DNA from 4 places in the Pseudomonas sp. GB2N2 genome. Region 2 is predicted to be linked to each of the others. Evidence: predicted binding sites of a transcription regulator. Region 2 holds the regulator's gene; each other region holds the start of a gene.
What was found. The regulator FliA, encoded in region 2, starts transcription of late flagellar genes. The targets are predictions, from matches to a motif close to CTAAAGTTTNNNNNNNNNNNGCCGNTAA.

Region 1 (4,210 bases), 1.6 Mb from region 2:
TGCAACGCTCGCATCAATTGGTGGTAAGCAAGTTGCCCAAGCGCACTCAGGTCGGATTGCTGCTTTAAAGCGTTTTTAAAATAACGCCAGCAGGTTCGACCCGATGAACAGTTGATCGATCCAGAACACCTGGTGCAGCAGCACGATCATCCAGAACAACAGTTGAAAGGACACCTTGCGCGTCTTGTGCCGGAACACTTGTTGCGCCACCAGGGCGCCGGGCCAGCCGCCCGCGAGTTCGACCGCATGCAATACGTTTTCGGGCGTGCGCCAGCGATCGGTGCGGGCCTTGCGCTTGTCGCTCCAATACAGGAAGAACGCCAACACGCTGACGATGCCGTAGGCCGCCAGCGGAATCAGCGAAATCCCTCGCAGCCAGAACGACACCGACCCAATCAGCGGCAGCGCGCACACGATGGCGAACACCAGCAATTTCAGCCTTGGATTCTGAATCTGCCCACCGGAGTTGCGTCCGGGAATGTTGCGCGCGCTGGCCTCATTCATGCCTTGGCCGCGCTCCAGTCGATCCAGCCAAACTGCCAGGTCGCCAGAATGACCAGGCCGAAAGCAATGCGATACCAGGCGAAAGCCGCATAGCTGTGGCTGGCAATAAACTTCAGCAACGCTTTGACTGCAATCATCGCGAAGATGAACGCGGTGACAAAACCGACCGCAAACACCGGGAAATCAGCCGCCACGAACAGGTGCCGATATTTGAAGCCCGAGTACACCGCCGCCGCGACCATGGTCGGCATCGCCAGGAAGAACGAGAACTCGGTGGCCGTCTTGCGCGACAGGCCGAACAGCAGGCCACCAATGATGGTCGAGCCCGAACGCGAGGTGCCGGGAATCATCGCCAGGCATTGGGCGAAACCGACTTTCAGTGCGTCTTGCCAGGTGATCTCGTCAACGGTTTCGGCGTGCACCTCATGCTGACGTTTTTCCGCCCACAACATGATGATCCCGCCCACGACCAATGCCGCTGCCACCGTTATCGGGTTGAACAGGTAATGGTGGATCAGATCGGAAAAAATCACCCCCAATACCACGGCTGGAATGAAGGCAATCAGCAGGTTGGCGGTAAAGCGCCGGGCACTGGGTTGTGTCGGCAAGCCAGTCACTACATCGAGGATCTTGCGGCGAAACTCCCACACCACGGCCAGAATCGCGCCCAACTGGATAATGATGTTGAACGCGATAGCGCGCTCACCGCCGAAATCGAGCAAGTCGGCCACAATAATCTGGTGTCCGGTACTGGAAATCGGTAAAAACTCCGTCAGCCCTTCTACAACCCCAAGTATCAATGCCTGCACAGCGGTCCAAAGATCCATCAATCCCCCAGGAAGCGATGCGCGACGGCATGCCCCGTTAATATTTTTTCAAGTCGTTCGCTGCAACCAGCGTAGCTAAAAGTCCCGCGCACAGAATCCGGACGGAACGGTAAAAATTCCGTGAAACGTCGACATGGATTCAGGTTTTTCCGTGCGGGGCCGAAATCCTATCAGACAAGCCCGATTTACGCTGCCACGTTGTTGGACTTGGGTCGGGTAGGCCCGATCAGCAAAATGTGATCGGATGCTGGCGATCATTTATTACAAGAATAAGACACCGGAGTGACCGCGTTATGAACAGCTTGCGCAATATGTCAATCAGCCGCCGTTTGTGGCTCATTCTGATCGTGGCCGTCATGATGCTTTTGACCTTGGGCGCGTTGATGCTCAAGCAGATTAACGAAGACCTGTATCGCGCCAAGGCGCAGAAAACCCAGCATGTGGTGCAGACTGCCAGCGGCATCCTCGCCTATTTCCACGACCTGGAAACGGCCGGCACGCTGACGCGCGACGCGGCGCAGAAGCAGGCACTGACTGCTGTTCGCGGTCTGCGCTATGACCAGAACGACTACTTCTGGATCAATGACCTGACGCCGGTGATGATCATGCACCCGGCCAACCCGAAACTCGATGGCCAGAACCTCTCGGCGATTCGCGATCCGGACGGCTTTGCGGTGTTCAATGAAATGGTGGCCATCGCCAAATCCAAGGGCGCCGGGGCGATCAATTACCGCTGGCCGAAACCGGGTGCCAGCGATCCGGTGGGGAAAACCTCCTACGTCAAACTGTTCGAACCCTGGGGCTGGGTGATCGGTTCAGGTGTGTACATCGATGACGTGCAGGCCGAGTTCACGGGCCAGGTCTGGAAAGCCACCGGCGTCGGCCTGGTGATTGCGGCGATCATGGCGCTGCTGGTGATTCTGATTGCCCGCAGCATCGTGCGTCCGCTCCAGGACACCGTGAACGCCATGGCCAACATTGCCAGCGGCGAAAGCGACCTGACCCGCAGCCTCGACACCCATGGCCAGGATGAAGTCACGCAACTGGCGCGCCACTTCAATGCGTTTACCGCCAAGTTGCGGGGGGTGATCGGTGAGTTGCAGGTGTCCGCCAGCGCCCTTGGCCAGTCGTCCAGCGAGTTGGGCAACGACGCCGCCCAGGCCCAGCAACGCAGCCAGCAGCAATCCCAGCAGATGGAACTGGTGGCCACGGCTATTAATGAGGTGACCTACGGCGTGCAGGATGTGGCGAAGAACGCCGAGCACGCGGCCAGCGAAATGCGCAATGCCGAATCCCAGGCGCAACAAGGTCAGGTCAACATTGACAGCAGCCTGCAGCAGATAGACAAATTGTCTTCGACGATTGATCAGGCCGTGGAAGTCATCCGCACCCTGGCGACCGAAAGCACGCAGATTGGCAGTGTGCTGGAAGTGATCCGCTCCATCGCCGAGCAGACCAATCTGCTGGCACTCAATGCCGCCATCGAGGCCGCCCGTGCCGGCGAGCAGGGTCGTGGATTTGCCGTGGTGGCCGATGAAGTTCGCTTGCTGGCCCAGCGTACACAGAAGTCCACCGCCGAAATTCAGTCGATGATCGAGCGCCTGCAATCCCACTCCGAGGCTGCGGTCAAGGTCATCAGCGACAGCAGCCGCGCCTCCCAGCTGACCATCGAACAGGCCGGCCTCGCCGGTGCCAGCCTGAACGCCATCGCCCAAGCCCTGCGCAACCTCAACGGGCTGAACGCCTCCATCGCCAGTGCGACGCTGCAACAGGCCCATGTGGTCGAGGACATCAACCAGAACGTCACCCAGGCAGCGGGGTTGTCCCACCACACGGCGCTGGCGGCGGAGCAGTCGAGCGTGGCGAGCGTGCGGTTGAAAGCATTGAGCGAGCAGTTGAATGGGTTGCTGAAGCAGTTCCGGGTGTAGGCACCTTCACGGCCTCGTAGCAGCTGTCGAGCAGCGCGAGGCTGCGCAGCAGTCGTAAAATCCTGCACCCCGGTTTGCCAGACATTCCGCGGCGCCTGATTGACGACTGCTCCGCAGCCTCGCAGGCCCGACAGCTGCTACAAATACCGCGCATGGCGGCTTGCCTACCCGGTACAATCTGCCCCCCTTTTCCGCAACTCCCCAAGGAACCTCCATGTCCGGGCTTGAACTGTTTGCCGCCGCCCTCGGTGTCATTGCCGTCTGGTTGACGGTCAAACAGAATCCTTGGTGCTGGCCGATCGGTCTGGTGATGGTGCTGGTTTACAGCGGGGTGTTTTTTGAGGTGAAGCTGTATTCGGACATGCTGTTGCAAGTGGTCTATGCCGCGTTGCAGGTTTATGGTTGGTGGCAGTGGACGCGCGCGGGGAAGGCACGGCAAGGGCGGCAGGTCAGTCAACTCACGGGGCAATCGATCGCGGCAGGCCTGGCCATCGGCGCCCTCGGCAGTTTGTTGCTCGGCGCGGCGATGGCGCTCTGGACCGATGCCGCCCAACCCTGGCTCGATGCCGCGTTGACCGGCTTCAGCCTGGTGGCGCAGGTCTGGATGGCGCAAAAGCGCGTTCAGTGCTGGCCACTGTGGATCACCCTGGATGTGATCTTCGTCGGGCTCTTCATCTATAAGGGCATGTACCTGACGGCAGGACTCTACGCATTGTTTACCGTGATTGCCGTGGAAGGCTGGCGAGAATGGCGTGCTGATCCGGCGCTGCGCACATGAAAGTCCTGGTGCTGACCGGTCCCGAATCCAGCGGCAAGAGCTGGCTCGCGAGTGAGATTCACGCCAACTTCGGCGGCATAGTGGTCGGCGAATATGTTCGGCATTTCATCGACACTGAGGCGCGTGTAACTTGCTATGAAGACATCACGCCCATAGCCGATGGCCAGCTCGGG
Region 2 (4,210 bases):
AGCTCGCAGCCCGTTACGTGCTCAAGTACGGCGCGCAGAACATCGCGCTGGTGAGCATGGACAGCTACCGCATCGGTGCCCAGGAACAGCTCAAGACTTTGGGTCGAATCCTTAACGTGTCGGTGACCCACGTCGATCCGGGCCAGTCCCTGGTCCAGGCGCTGGAGCCGTTGCTGCGCAAACGCGTGGTGCTGATCGATACCGCGGGCCTGCAGGCCAGCGATCCGGCGCTGCGCATGCAGCTCGAAAGCCTGGCCGGTCGTGGCATCAAATCAAAAAATTACCTGGTTCTCGCAACCACCAGCCAGAAACAGGTTCTAACGGCCGCTTATCACAGTTACAAGCGCTGCGGGCTCGCTGGCTGCATCCTGACTAAACTGGATGAAACGGCAAGTCTGGGCGAAGTGTTGAGCCTGGCAATCAGTCATGAGTTGCCGGTGGCTTACCTGACCGATGGACCGCGGATTCCGGATGATTTGCATCTGCCGCGTCGGCATCAGTTGGTCAGTCGCGCCGTCAGCGTGCAAATGCAGGAAGAACCCAGCGAAGAAGCCATGGCTGACATGTTCGCTGATATTTACCACAGCCCGACCAAGCAGGTCGGCTGAGGTATCAATGAAAAGTTTTTGTACCTACATCGATGGTCTGCCATGCATTGTTCCGGTTGAGAACGCGCAGCCAGTAATGTGGCCTCCGTCTATGCAAGACAAGGTAAAGAAATAACATGGGCAGCATGCATCCCGTACAGGTGATCGCGGTGACCGGCGGCAAAGGTGGCGTCGGCAAGACTAACGTGTCAGTGAACTTGTCCCTGGCTCTGGCTGAGCTCGGCCGACGCGTCATGCTGTTGGACGCCGATCTGGGACTGGCGAACGTTGACGTTCTGCTGGGACTGACACCAAAACGTACCCTGGCCGACGTGATCGAAGGCCGCTGTGAGCTGCGCGACGTCCTGTTGCAGGGCCCCGGCGGCATCCGCATCGTCCCGGCCGCATCAGGCACCCAGAGCATGGTGCATTTGAGCCCGGCGCAGCACGCCGGTCTGATCCAGGCATTCAGCGATATCGGCGACAACCTCGACGTGCTGGTGATCGACACCGCTGCAGGTATCGGTGACTCGGTAGTCAGTTTTGTTCGCGCCGCGCAGGAAGTCCTGCTGGTGGTCTGCGACGAGCCGACTTCGATCACTGACGCCTACGCACTGATCAAACTGCTGAACCGCGACTACGGCATGAACCGCTTCCGCGTCCTGGCCAACATGGCCCAGAGCCCGCAGGAAGGCCGCAACCTGTTCGCCAAGTTGACTAAGGTCACGGACCGCTTCCTGGACGTCGCCCTGCAATATGTCGGCGCGGTGCCTTACGACGAAAGCGTGCGCAAGGCGGTTCAAAAGCAGCGCGCAGTCTATGAAGCTTTCCCGCGTTCCAAGTGCTCCCTGGCGTTCAAGGCCATCGCACAAAAGGTCGATACCTGGCCGCTGCCCGCCAACCCGCGCGGGCACCTGGAGTTTTTCGTCGAGCGCCTCGTGCAACAAACGGCAGGGCCCGTGCTATGACATCCAGCGGTTACAACCTCTACAAGAAGTCGGCACGTGACGCGCAGTACGAGCTGATCGAGCGTTACGCGCCATTGGTCAAACGCATTGCCTATCACTTGCTGGCGCGACTGCCGGCCAGTGTCCAGGTCGAAGACCTGATCCAGGCCGGGATGATCGGCCTGCTTGAAGTGTCGACCAAATATGACGCCAGCAAAGGCGCGAGTTTCGAGACGTACGCGGGCATACGAATCCGCGGCGCGATGCTCGATGAAGTTCGCAAGGGGGACTGGGCGCCACGTTCGGTCCACCGCAATACCCGCATGGTCAGCGACGCTATTCGCTCGATTGAAGCAAAAACCGGTCGTGACGCTAAAGATCACGAGGTTGCGGCCGAACTCCAATTGAGTCTCGACGATTACTACGGGATCTTGAACGACACCCTGGGCAGCCGGTTATTCAGTTTCGACGATCTGTTGCAGGACGGCGAACACGAAGGGCTGCACGAGGATGGCGCAAGTGCTCATCTCGAGCCGTCACGCGATCTGGAAGATGAACGCTTCCAGGCGGCGCTGGCGGACGCGATTGCCAATTTGCCGGAGCGTGAGCGACTGGTGTTGGCGCTGTACTACGACGAAGAGCTGAATCTCAAGGAAATCGGTGAAGTCCTGGGGGTCAGCGAATCTCGGGTCAGCCAGTTACACAGCCAGTGCGCGGCCCGTTTGCGGGGGCGTTTGGGGGAGTGGCGAGCGCGCTGAAGGCAGTGTGGGGACACTGCGAACGAGGCTGGTGTGGTGTTGAACTGCGCCGGTCTCGATCTGTTGTGCTCCAGACAGTCATCGAATGCTTTGCCGGATTGATTGAAATGGCGCGTCCAGGTGCTGGGCGCGTTTAAGACTGCTTGGAGGTCGAATTGGACAAGAACATGAAAATCCTCATCGTTGATGACTTCTCAACGATGCGGCGGATCATAAAAAACCTGTTGCGTGACCTTGGGTTCACCAACACGGTCGAGGCCGACGATGGCACTACTGCCATTCCGGTGCTCAACAGCGGCAGCATCGACTTTCTGGTAACGGACTGGAACATGCCCGGCATGACCGGTATCGACCTGCTGCGCCACGTGCGCGCCGATGAAAAGCTCAAGCACTTGCCAGTGCTGATGGTCACCGCTGAAGCCAAGCGCGAGCAGATCATCGAAGCGGCCCAGGCCGGTGTTAACGGCTATGTGGTCAAACCCTTCACGGCCCAGGCGTTGAAAGACAAAATCGAGAAGATTTTCGAACGCATCGGTTGAGAAGTTGCGCCACGGGGGAGCTATGGACCACAAAGAATCTTCACAGGGCGATTTTGAATCGACCCTGAAAAAACACGCGGTCGAACTGGTTGAGAGCCTCGAAAAAGGCAAGTTCGGCGACGCTGTGCAACTGATCCATGAGCTCAACCAGACCCGTGACCGCGGCCTGTATCAGGAAGTTGGCAAACTCACCCGTGAGTTGCATAGCGCGATCGTCAATTTCCAGATTGACCCGAACATGCCGCAAGCCGAGGAAGTGTCCCAGATCACCGACGCCACCGAGCGTCTGGGGTATGTGGTCAAGCTGACTGAGGCCGCGGCCAACCGCACCATGGACCTGGTGGAAAACGCCACGCCGCTGGTCAACCGCCTGAGTGATGAAGCCCAGGCATTGAGCACCGACTGGGGACGGTTCATGCGTCGCGAAGTCGGGGCTGAGGAGTTCCGCGAACTGGCCCGGCGAGTCGACGGTTTTCTACTGCGCAGCAGCGAAGACGGTCGCGCCGTGTCGAGCAACCTCAACGACATCCTGCTCGCCCAGGATTATCAGGACCTCACCGGTCAAGTGATCAAGCGTGTGACCCAACTGGTCACCGAAGTGGAAAGCAACTTGCTCAAGCTCGTACTCATGGCCAGCCAGGTGGACCGCTTCGCGGGCATCGAACATGACCGTGACGCGATGCTTGCAGAAAAAGATCCGCAAAAACATCTCTCTCAGGGTGAAGGTCCGCAGATTCATGCCGATAAAAGAGAAGACGTTGTGTCCGGTCAGGACGATGTGGACGATTTGCTATCCAGCCTAGGGTTTTAGAATTTTAGGTATTTTAGGTTTTTAGACCTGTTAGGAGCACCCCCTTAATGAGCTTCGGCGCCGATGAAGAAATCCTTCAGGATTTTCTGGTTGAGGCCGGCGAGATTCTAGAGCAACTGTCCGAACAGCTGGTCGAGCTAGAAAGCCGACCGGATGATGCGGATTTGCTCAATGCAATTTTTCGCGGTTTTCACACTGTAAAAGGGGGCGCCGGCTTCCTCCAGCTCAACGAGCTGGTGGAGTGCTGTCACATCGCCGAGAACGTGTTCGACATCCTGCGCAAGGGTGAGCGTCGCGTCGACTCGGAACTGATGGACGTGGTTCTCGAAGCGCTGGACGCGGTGAACAGCATGTTCACTGAAGTCCGCGAACGCAGCCCGATCACGCCTGCTACACCTGAATTGCTCGCGGCGCTGGCCCGTCTGGCCGAGCCGCAATCCGCCGATCAAGCCGCGCCTGTGGCTGAGCTGGAACAACCGGCTGCCGAAGCCGAATCGGGCGACATTACCGATAACGAATTTGAACAACTGCTGGACTCGCTGAACGCCGTCAAGGCTCAGGCCGAGGC
Region 3 (4,210 bases), 1.6 Mb from region 2:
GTAACCAATGCCGTAGCCAAGGCCGCGTTCGTTGTCGGCGCGAATGTGCGGCACGCCGAAGCTGGTCCGGCGAATATCGACCATCGCCTGTTCGGGCTGGCTGCGCGCGTTTGCCGCAAGGCTCAATCCCGCCAACACGGCGGCAAGGCTCAATCGGGTTAACTGCCTGTTAATAATCACGCTCGCTCCGAAATCGAATAAACCTGTAGAAACGAGCTTGCTCGCGATGGACGGTAGGAAGGACGCCGCGGGGTGTCAGGCTTTGAGCGTTATCGTTAACGACCATCGCGAGCAAGCTCGCTCCTACAGGGAACGAGATACGGGAGAAAAATTTAAGGAGGATTTACGGGTTTGTGACGCGGTGGCGACAAAATTTCTACATCCGGGGCTTCATGATTTGCCGGGCTCGTACGTCTTACAAACTAAGAGCAACCAACACATTTTCCCGGTTCAGGCTCTGAATAAGGAGTTTTTGCATGCACAACTCGCAACTGCCAACGGACGGCAGCACCGCACCACTGGGCACTTCCATGGGCTCGGGCCTGTTCAATGAACGGACCGAATGTCATGGCAACGAAAGGATCAGGGTGCTGCTCAAGAGCTTTGGCCTGCGCACCAGCCTGATTCGCCTGAAAGTCATTGATGCGCTGCTGAATGCCGCCGACAACGACCGCAGCCTGGGCGTGCGCGGCGTGCACACCCACCTGCTGGACCTGGATATTCCCCTGTCCTTCCTCAGTGTGCGTGAAGTGTTGAAACGCCTGTGCAGCGAAGGCGTGATTACTTTGAACCCGGACAAGAGCTACAGCCTGCACTCGCAAGCTGTCGCTATTTTGCACGGCGAATAAGCCTGCCCGCCGGCGTCGCTCAGGGCTTGACCTTGCGGCGCATCACGCCGTTGACTACCACCACGATCACCGCCACGCCAATAGCGATGTACTGGAACAGCTTCTCGCTGATGACCCCGGTATTTTGCAAATACGACAGGCCAAACATGATCCCCAGAACCACCAGGGAGATCAGAATCGAATATTTCAAACGTTGTGACTGGGTCATTGCCCTTCCTTTTAACAAAAAGCTTAATCAAAAACTTACATGTAAGCCTGAAACTGCAAGATGTATCCGCTGTGTATCCGGATGCATGCCAAGCCCCTACCGTTCTCCGGGGATGAGACGCTGCAAACGGGGTCTCATGTTACAGCCGATGAAGAAATTTGGCTTCATAGCGGCGATAACCATGAGGATTTTGAAATGTTCCGTCGAATCACACTGCTGATTCCCCTGCTTGCCATTCTGTCCCTGAGCGGCTGCATTATTTTCCCCCACGGTGGCTGGCACGGCGACCGCCATTACGATGGCCGAGGCGGACCCGGCTACTACCAGCATCGTTAAGGTTTTTTCAGCGACCTGACTGATCACTGAAAAAGTCATGAAGTTGCTCGGCCGATAAGCTTCACCTCTCCCATCTTTCCCACCTATCCTAGTTCTTGCACAAACGTACCTAAAGCTCGACTCATGCGGGCCGATAGTCCTTTTGAAGCGCCGAATTCCACACCGATCACCACAATAAGAACGCTGCTAAAAAGGACCCGGCTCCATGCCCGCATTCCGTACCATTCAGGCTCGCTACACGCTGTTTCTGGTCCTGTTCATTCTGTTGCTGTCGATCCTCACGGTGGTCGGCATCAGCCAGCTGGTTGCACCGAAGCTGCGCCACACCGAAGAACAAGTGGCGCTCAACCGCATCGCCGAAGTTGCCGAACAAATCCAGGGCGAACTGAACAAGGTTCAGGCGCAACAACGCAGCATTACGCAAACCATTCCCCTGCTCGACAGCGCCGCTATCGACAGCGTGTTGCCGGGCCTGGTCGATCAGTACGGCGAGCTGAAAGTTTTCGGCGGCGGCATCTGGCCCCTGCCCGGCCAGCGTGAAGCCGGACGCAACAAATTCAGTACCTTCTGGCACCGCGATGCCTCGGGCAAACTGGCAGTGAACACCTTCTGGAACAGCGACGCCGCCCCCAACTATTACGACCAGACCTGGTACAAGGGCGGCATGCAAACGCCACGCGGGCAATGCGCCTGGGCAGCGGCCTATAAAGATGACGCGAGCGCCGAGCCGCGCACCAACTGCGCCATGGCCATCCAGAAAAACGGCGCGGCGTACGGCGTGTCGACCATCGACGTGACCCTCGGTTTTTTCAACGACCTGGTGGCGCGCAAGGAAAAAGACCTCGGCGCCGAAATGCTGATCGTCGAGGCCGACGGCAAGATCATCAGCAACAGCTCGCGCATCAGCGGGCCGATCGTGCTGAAAAACATCAGCGATCTGGCGGGCAACTCGCCCTTCGCCAGTCAGGTAAAAGCCGGCCTGCAAAACCGTGATCACGCGCAGCGGGTCGAGTTCGACAACAACGGCGAAGCCAGCACCTTCTTCATGCGTCCGATCCAGGGCAGCCCTTGGTTCCTCGCGACCGCCCTGCCGACCAAACTGATCACCGCCCAGCGTGACGACGTACTCAGTACCCTGAGCCTGCTGCAGATTCCGTTGGTGATCCTGCTGGTGCTGCTGCAAATTTACGCGATCCGCCAGCTGGTCCAGCGTTTGAAAACCCTCAAAGCCAACATTGACGCGCTGTCCGCCGGCGACGCCGACCTGACAAAACGCATCACCATCCGCGCCGAAGATGAACTGGGCGCCATCGGCCACTCGGTCAACGCCTTCATCGCTTACCTGCAAAGCATGATCGGCGAAGTCACCCAGGCCACAGGGGCCATGGCGTCCAGCCTCGACAACCTGCAACGCACGTCAGCGCACACCAGCCAGATTCTGGTGCGCCACGCTTCGGAAACCGATCAGACCGTTACCGCAATCACAGAAATGAGTTCGACCGCCGAAAGCGTGGCGCAGAACGCCGCCGAAACCGCGGCTTTCACCAAACGCGCCAATGAAAATGCTGACCGCTCACGGGTGGTTGTGGGCGAAGCGTCCAACAGCGTCATCGCGCTGATCGAAGAAGTGGCCAGCGCCACCCACAAAGTCGAAAGCATGCAACAGGACGCCCAGCGCATTACCGAGATCCTCGGGGTGATCGGCGCCATTGCCGGGCAAACCAACTTGCTGGCGCTCAACGCCGCCATCGAAGCCGCCCGGGCCGGCGAGCAAGGTCGAGGTTTTGCGGTGGTGGCCGACGAAGTCCGCGCCCTCGCCGCCCGTACTCAGGCTAGCACCTCGGAAATCAACGAAATGCTCACCCGCCTCACCCAAGGCGTGAGCTCCTCGGTAAGCGCCATGGAAAACACCCAAGCCAGCTGCCAGTCGGCAGCCGACGCCACGGCGCGGGTCAATACGGGACTGGACGAAATGGCCGGCTCCGTCAGCCACATCAACAGCCTCAGCACCCAGATCGCCACCGCCGCCGAACAGCAAAGTGCGGTGACGGAAGAGATCAATCGCAGCATGGTGCAAATCCGCCACATGGTGGATGAACTGGTGAAAAGCGGCCAGGCGAGTGAACTCAATACCCGGCAATTGCTGGAAGCCAACGCACGCGTCAGCGCGATCATGGGGCGGTTTAAAGTCCGGTGAGCCGGGATTACTTGACCCGTTCAGCTTGCTGGCGATGGCGTCCGTTCAAGCGATAAACATGTCGACTGACACTTCGCCATCGCCAGCAACCAGCCTCCTACGGGGGAGCGTCAGCCCGGAGGATGTGCACGGTCAAACAAGCGCAGCGCGCCCGCTTGAAGCCCCGGTCGGCCCAGAGGCTGCCGAGGTTTTGTTTTTGATTGGAGGCGCCCCATTAACCACGCCGGCCGAACGCAGGCATCCCCAAACTCAGCATCAATTGGAAACAATCTCCCCGCTCTTGACCGAATAAAGCAGTCAAAATGCCTGTCCTTGCGACCTCCACCCCAGCCGAGATCCTGCCATGCCAACCCACCTGCGCCTGATCGCCCTGAGCGCCCTGTTCATCTCCTCCCTGGCCCAGGCCGCCGACCTGATCCCGATCGAAGTCCACCGCGATGCCAACTGCGGCTGCTGCAAAAAATGGATCAGCCACCTGGAAGCCAACGGCTTCAAGGTCGAAGATCACGTCGAAACCGACATGAGCGCCTTCAAACAACAGCACGGCGTCCCGCCACGCCTGGCGTCCTGCCACACCGGCTTGATCAACGGCAAATTCGTCGAAGGTCACGTCCCGGCCGA
Region 4 (4,210 bases), 1.2 Mb from region 2:
TACAGGCGTATCGGGATGGTTGCCCCATTCGCCCCAGGAACCGGCGTAGCCTTTGACCCGCGGATAACCGAGGGACTTGGCCACCAGATAGGTGAAGCCAGATCGATGGTGAGTCTGGCAGTGGGTAATCACTTCCTTGTCTTTGCTGATCCCGAGTTGTTCGAGGATCTGCGGCATGTCCGTGCGGATGCGCAGGTTGCGCGCTTGATCCATGCCCGCAGTCCATTCGAAATTGACCGCGCCGGGAATGTGCCCGGCCTTGGCTGCCAGGACTTTCTCGCCGGAGTACTCCAGCGGTCCGCGCGCGTCCCAGATCGCCAGGTCGGCAGCGCCGAGACGACTTTGCAAGTACTCGCGGGTGGCGGTAGGCTCGTCGTGCAGCGTCAACGCAACCGGGCCGCCGCCTACGGGCGGGATCTGGATCGACATGGGCGAGCCTTCTGCCAGCCAGGACGTCAGACCTCCGTCGATATAGTGATATTTGCGGTGGCCGATGACATCCAGCAGCCAGATAAAACGACCGGCCCAACCGCCGCCCTCATCGTCGTACACGACGTAGACCGCATCGGCGTTGTGCCCCAGCTCGCCGAACAACGTTTCGAGTGCCCCGTGCGCCGGTATCAGGCCCGGCGCCGGCGGTTGGCCGAGTTGCGTGCGCTTCGGGTCGACAAAACGCGCACCGGGAATATGCCCTTCGGCATAGCGGGCGCTGCTGGTCAGGTCCACCAGAATCAGATCGCGGGCGTCGAGGCGAGGAAGCAAGTCGCTCGGTTCAATCACCAGCGGCAAGCCAGAGAAGTCAGACATGTGAGGTCTCCAGAGCACAAAGGGGGGATTGTAGAAGGGATTAGAGGGGGATTGTAACGGTTCATTGGCTGCGTTGGCTAAAGCTGTGCAGCGCTTTCTCGATGCACTGCGCGGTTTTGCCGAAGGCTTGCACAGTGATTTCAGAAAACGGCCCGCCGCCCTGATCCGCCACCACGATCATGATCACGCGGCCGTTGTTGACCAGCGAGCGCAACAGCAGGTGTTCGCCGCCGAACTGTGAACGCAGGCTGACCGGCAGCAGCGCCGAAAACTGTGCATTGTTGGCCGGTGACAGGCGCACCTGCGCCTGTTGCGACAGCAGGCGTTGCAACACCTTGCTCTGGCTCACCACGATATTCAGGCCCGCGGCCTCTTTAGGCAGCCCGGCAACCTGGTGCACTCGAAGATTGGCATGCGTGCGGTCGGCCATCAGGATCATCACCCGGCGCATGCCGCACGCGACCAGCGCGTCACGGGCGGCGGTGGTCAAGTGCATGGCATTGGTGAAACGGCTCGGTTCTACCAACAGTTCGGCACATTGACTGCGCCATTTCGTCAGATCGTCAGCCGTTGGCGCGGCGGCCGGCAGCAATCCCGCATGAACACGGTTCGCACCCCACGGCCAGAGCAGCGAAACGGCAGGGTGCCAGAGGTCTGGCCGGGCATGCTGGCGCGCGCTGTTGGCGGCCTGTTGGTGCAATTGCTGCTGCACTTCGTCCATCGGCATCTGCAGGTAAAGGCTGGTCAGGTACTGCCAGCGTTCACTGTGCGGACTGTCCCAAGCTTGCTGCGCCGACAGCGCCAGGCCGTTGGCCAGCAATACCGTATTGGCCGGTTGATTGAGCCAGCGGCGCAAGGTCGGATCGTCATCAAGGCGGTTCTGCTGGCGCAACGGGTGATCGCTGTCACGGGCGATGCGCAGCACTTTCACCAGCTCGCGTTGCTCATTGAGCAGCAGCTTGTAACCCTGCTGCACCCAGATCGGCAGGTGCCAGATCTCCACCAGCGCGTAAGCGATCTCCAGCAGGCGCACGCCAAACAATTGTTTTTCGACCTTGCGTGCCGACTCTCCTTTATGCATGACCCGCAGTTCCCATTCTTCGAGCAACTGCGGATGGATCAGCGCCATGGGCCACAGCGGCGAAAGAAACAGCAGGCTGCCCCAATGGATGTCTTGCCACAGTCGCGCAAGACGTGCGGCGAAAAAACCGTTGGCCTGTTGGGTCGCGTGCTGGCTGATCAACTGCAGTTGGCGCAAGCCGACCGGGATTTGCGCTTCCGGCTCGGCGGGCAATCGGGCGAGCAGCTCTTCGGTGCGCTTCAAACCGAGGCGATTGATCGCCACCTCTAGGTTTTCCGCCGGCGCCGTCATGCTGCCGTGGGTGTGTCGGTTGGCTTCACGAATAACGCCGAGGGCCAGGGCGGGGCTGTCCTGCATCAAGTCGGCGATGTCGCGCAACGAGCTGCGGTTATCGCGGATCGCCTTGCATACAAGGTCATGACTGTCTTGCGGGACGGGTAGGTGCACGCCATCGAGAAGCTTGACCCAGCCGGCGAGTGTGGTCGGTTTTGGCGTGGGGACGTTCGTTACGTTAGCCATGGTTGGACGCGATCATCGTCTGCATTACCTGTGCCGTAGGGGGCCAAATTGGCTTTTCGCTTGAACTGGCTATAGTCTGGCGCAGTTTTGCCGATAAGTAGAAGAAGAGATTTTTTAACTTCCGAATATGACCTTGAACCCGACTCAGTAAGTGCTCCCCTACCTATGGCTAAAATAATCGGCATCATCGTCGTATTCGCGAGCGTGCTCGGCGGATACGTGCTCTCCCACGGCAAAATTGCCGCCCTGATCCAACCCTTCGAGGTGATGATCATCGGGGGTGCGGCCCTCGGTGCATTCCTGCAGGCAAACCCCGGGCACATGTTCGTGCACGTGCTCAAGAAATCCCTGGGCATGTTCAGTTCACGCTTCAACCACACCTTTTACCTGGAAGTGCTGGGGCTGATTTACGAGATCCTCAACAAGTCCCGCCGCGAAGGCATGATGGCCATCGAAGGCGACATCGAAGACGCCGCCGCGAGCCCCATCTTCGCCAAGTACCCGGCAGTCCTGAAAGACGACCGCATGACGGCGTATATCTGTGACTACCTGCGCATCATGTCCTCCGGCAACATGGCGCCCCATGAGCTGGAAGGCCTGTTCGACATGGAGCTGACCAGCCTCAAGGAAGACCTGGATCACCCTTCCCACGCGGTGAACGGCATTGCTGACGCCATGCCCGGGTTCGGTATCGTCGCGGCGGTATTGGGTATCGTGGTGACCATGGCCTCGCTGGGTGAAAGCGATCAGAAAATGATCGGTCTGCACGTCGGTGCGGCACTGGTCGGTACCTTCTTCGGTATTCTGGCCGCCTACGGTTTCTTTGGCCCCCTGGCGCATGCGCTGGGTCACGATGCCAAGGAAGAACTGAACGTCTACGAAGCCATCAAGGCTTCGCTCGTCGCTTCGGCTTCCGGCATGCCGCCCTCGCTGGCAGTGGAATTCGGCCGCAAGGTTCTGTACCCGGCGCACCGTCCTAGCTTCGCTGAGCTGGAACAAGCGGTTCGCGGACGTTAAGTCATGGAAAATAACCAGCCGATAATCATCAAGCGCGTCAAGAAATACGCGGGCGGGCATCACGGTGGTTCCTGGAAAATCGCCTTCGCCGACTTCGCGACGGCGATGATGGCGTTCTTCCTGGTGCTGTGGCTGCTGTCCACCGCCACCCCGGAACAGAAGATCGCCATCGCCGGGTACTTCAAGGACCCGGTCGGTTTTTCCGAAAGCGGCACGCCGTACATCATCGATCTGGGCGGCACGCCGACCCTGGCGCCGGAGAACACCCTCAACCCCGAGGTGAAATCCCAGCCGCAGCCGGACAAAGTGACCGTCGACACCGAGCAGGTCGAAGGCATGGCCGAGCAGGTCGAGAAAGAACGCCTCGAACTGTTGCTGCAAGAGTTGCAGAACAAGGTCGAAGAAAACCCGCAACTGCAGAAATTCAAGGACCAGATCCTGTTCGAGATCACGCCGAACGGCTTGCGCATCCAGATCATGGACGCGGAAAACCGGCCGATGTTCGACTCGGGCAGTGCGCGTCTGAAACCGTATTTCGAAGACATCCTGCTGGCCATGGCCGACACCATCAAAGCGGTGCCGAACAAGATCAGCATCAGCGGTCACACCGATGCCAAGCCGTACACCGGCACCGGCGATTTCGGTAACTGGGAGCTGTCGGCCAACCGCGCCAACGCCGCCCGCCGTGCGCTCGTTGCCGGTAGCTATCCGGATTCGCAGGTTGCTCGCGTTGTTGGTTACGCGTCGTCAGCGTTGTTCGATCGCAAGAACCCGTTCAACCCGGTC

Region 1: a site for FliA is predicted at 1,470-1,497, ahead of ACYZT4_RS05785 (methyl-accepting chemotaxis protein). Genes of this name have one in related genera too.
Region 3: a site for FliA is predicted at 1,502-1,529, ahead of ACYZT4_RS05605 (methyl-accepting chemotaxis protein). Genes of this name have one in related genera too.
Region 4: a site for FliA is predicted at 2,477-2,504, ahead of motA (flagellar motor stator protein MotA). Genes of this name have one in related genera too.

Annotation. Positions count from the first base shown of each region.
Region 1 covers NZ_CM142701.1:1,248,888-1,253,097, reverse strand. Annotated here, with positions in the region: gene ACYZT4_RS05800 (MmcQ/YjbR family DNA-binding protein) at 1-68, shown strand, start outside; gene ACYZT4_RS05795 (DUF1294 domain-containing protein) at 76-504, opposite strand; gene ACYZT4_RS05790 (undecaprenyl-diphosphate phosphatase) at 501-1,331, opposite strand; gene ACYZT4_RS05785 (methyl-accepting chemotaxis protein) at 1,625-3,259, shown strand; gene pnuC (nicotinamide riboside transporter PnuC) at 3,474-4,037, shown strand; gene ACYZT4_RS05775 (AAA family ATPase) at 4,034-4,210, shown strand, end outside.
Region 2 covers NZ_CM142701.1:2,859,196-2,863,405, reverse strand. Annotated here, with positions in the region: gene flhF (flagellar biosynthesis protein FlhF) at 1-608, shown strand, start outside; gene fleN (flagellar synthesis regulator FleN) at 725-1,555, shown strand; gene fliA (RNA polymerase sigma factor FliA) at 1,552-2,292, shown strand; gene ACYZT4_RS13255 (chemotaxis response regulator CheY) at 2,460-2,831, shown strand; gene ACYZT4_RS13250 (protein phosphatase CheZ) at 2,854-3,642, shown strand; gene ACYZT4_RS13245 (chemotaxis protein CheA) at 3,690-4,210, shown strand, end outside.
Region 3 covers NZ_CM142701.1:1,210,188-1,214,397, reverse strand. Annotated here, with positions in the region: gene pvdQ (bifunctional acylase PvdQ) at 1-180, opposite strand, end outside; gene ACYZT4_RS05620 (fe2+ zn2+ uptake regulation protein) at 477-848, shown strand; gene ACYZT4_RS05615 (hypothetical protein) at 868-1,056, opposite strand; gene ACYZT4_RS05610 (hypothetical protein) at 1,153-1,431, opposite strand; gene ACYZT4_RS05605 (methyl-accepting chemotaxis protein) at 1,598-3,589, shown strand; gene ACYZT4_RS05600 (DUF411 domain-containing protein) at 3,933-4,210, shown strand, end outside.
Region 4 covers NZ_CM142701.1:4,019,389-4,023,598, reverse strand. Annotated here, with positions in the region: gene ACYZT4_RS18585 (rhodanese-like domain-containing protein) at 1-807, opposite strand, end outside; gene ACYZT4_RS18580 (HDOD domain-containing protein) at 869-2,407, opposite strand; gene motA (flagellar motor stator protein MotA) at 2,573-3,424, shown strand; gene motB (flagellar motor protein MotB) at 3,428-4,210, shown strand, end outside.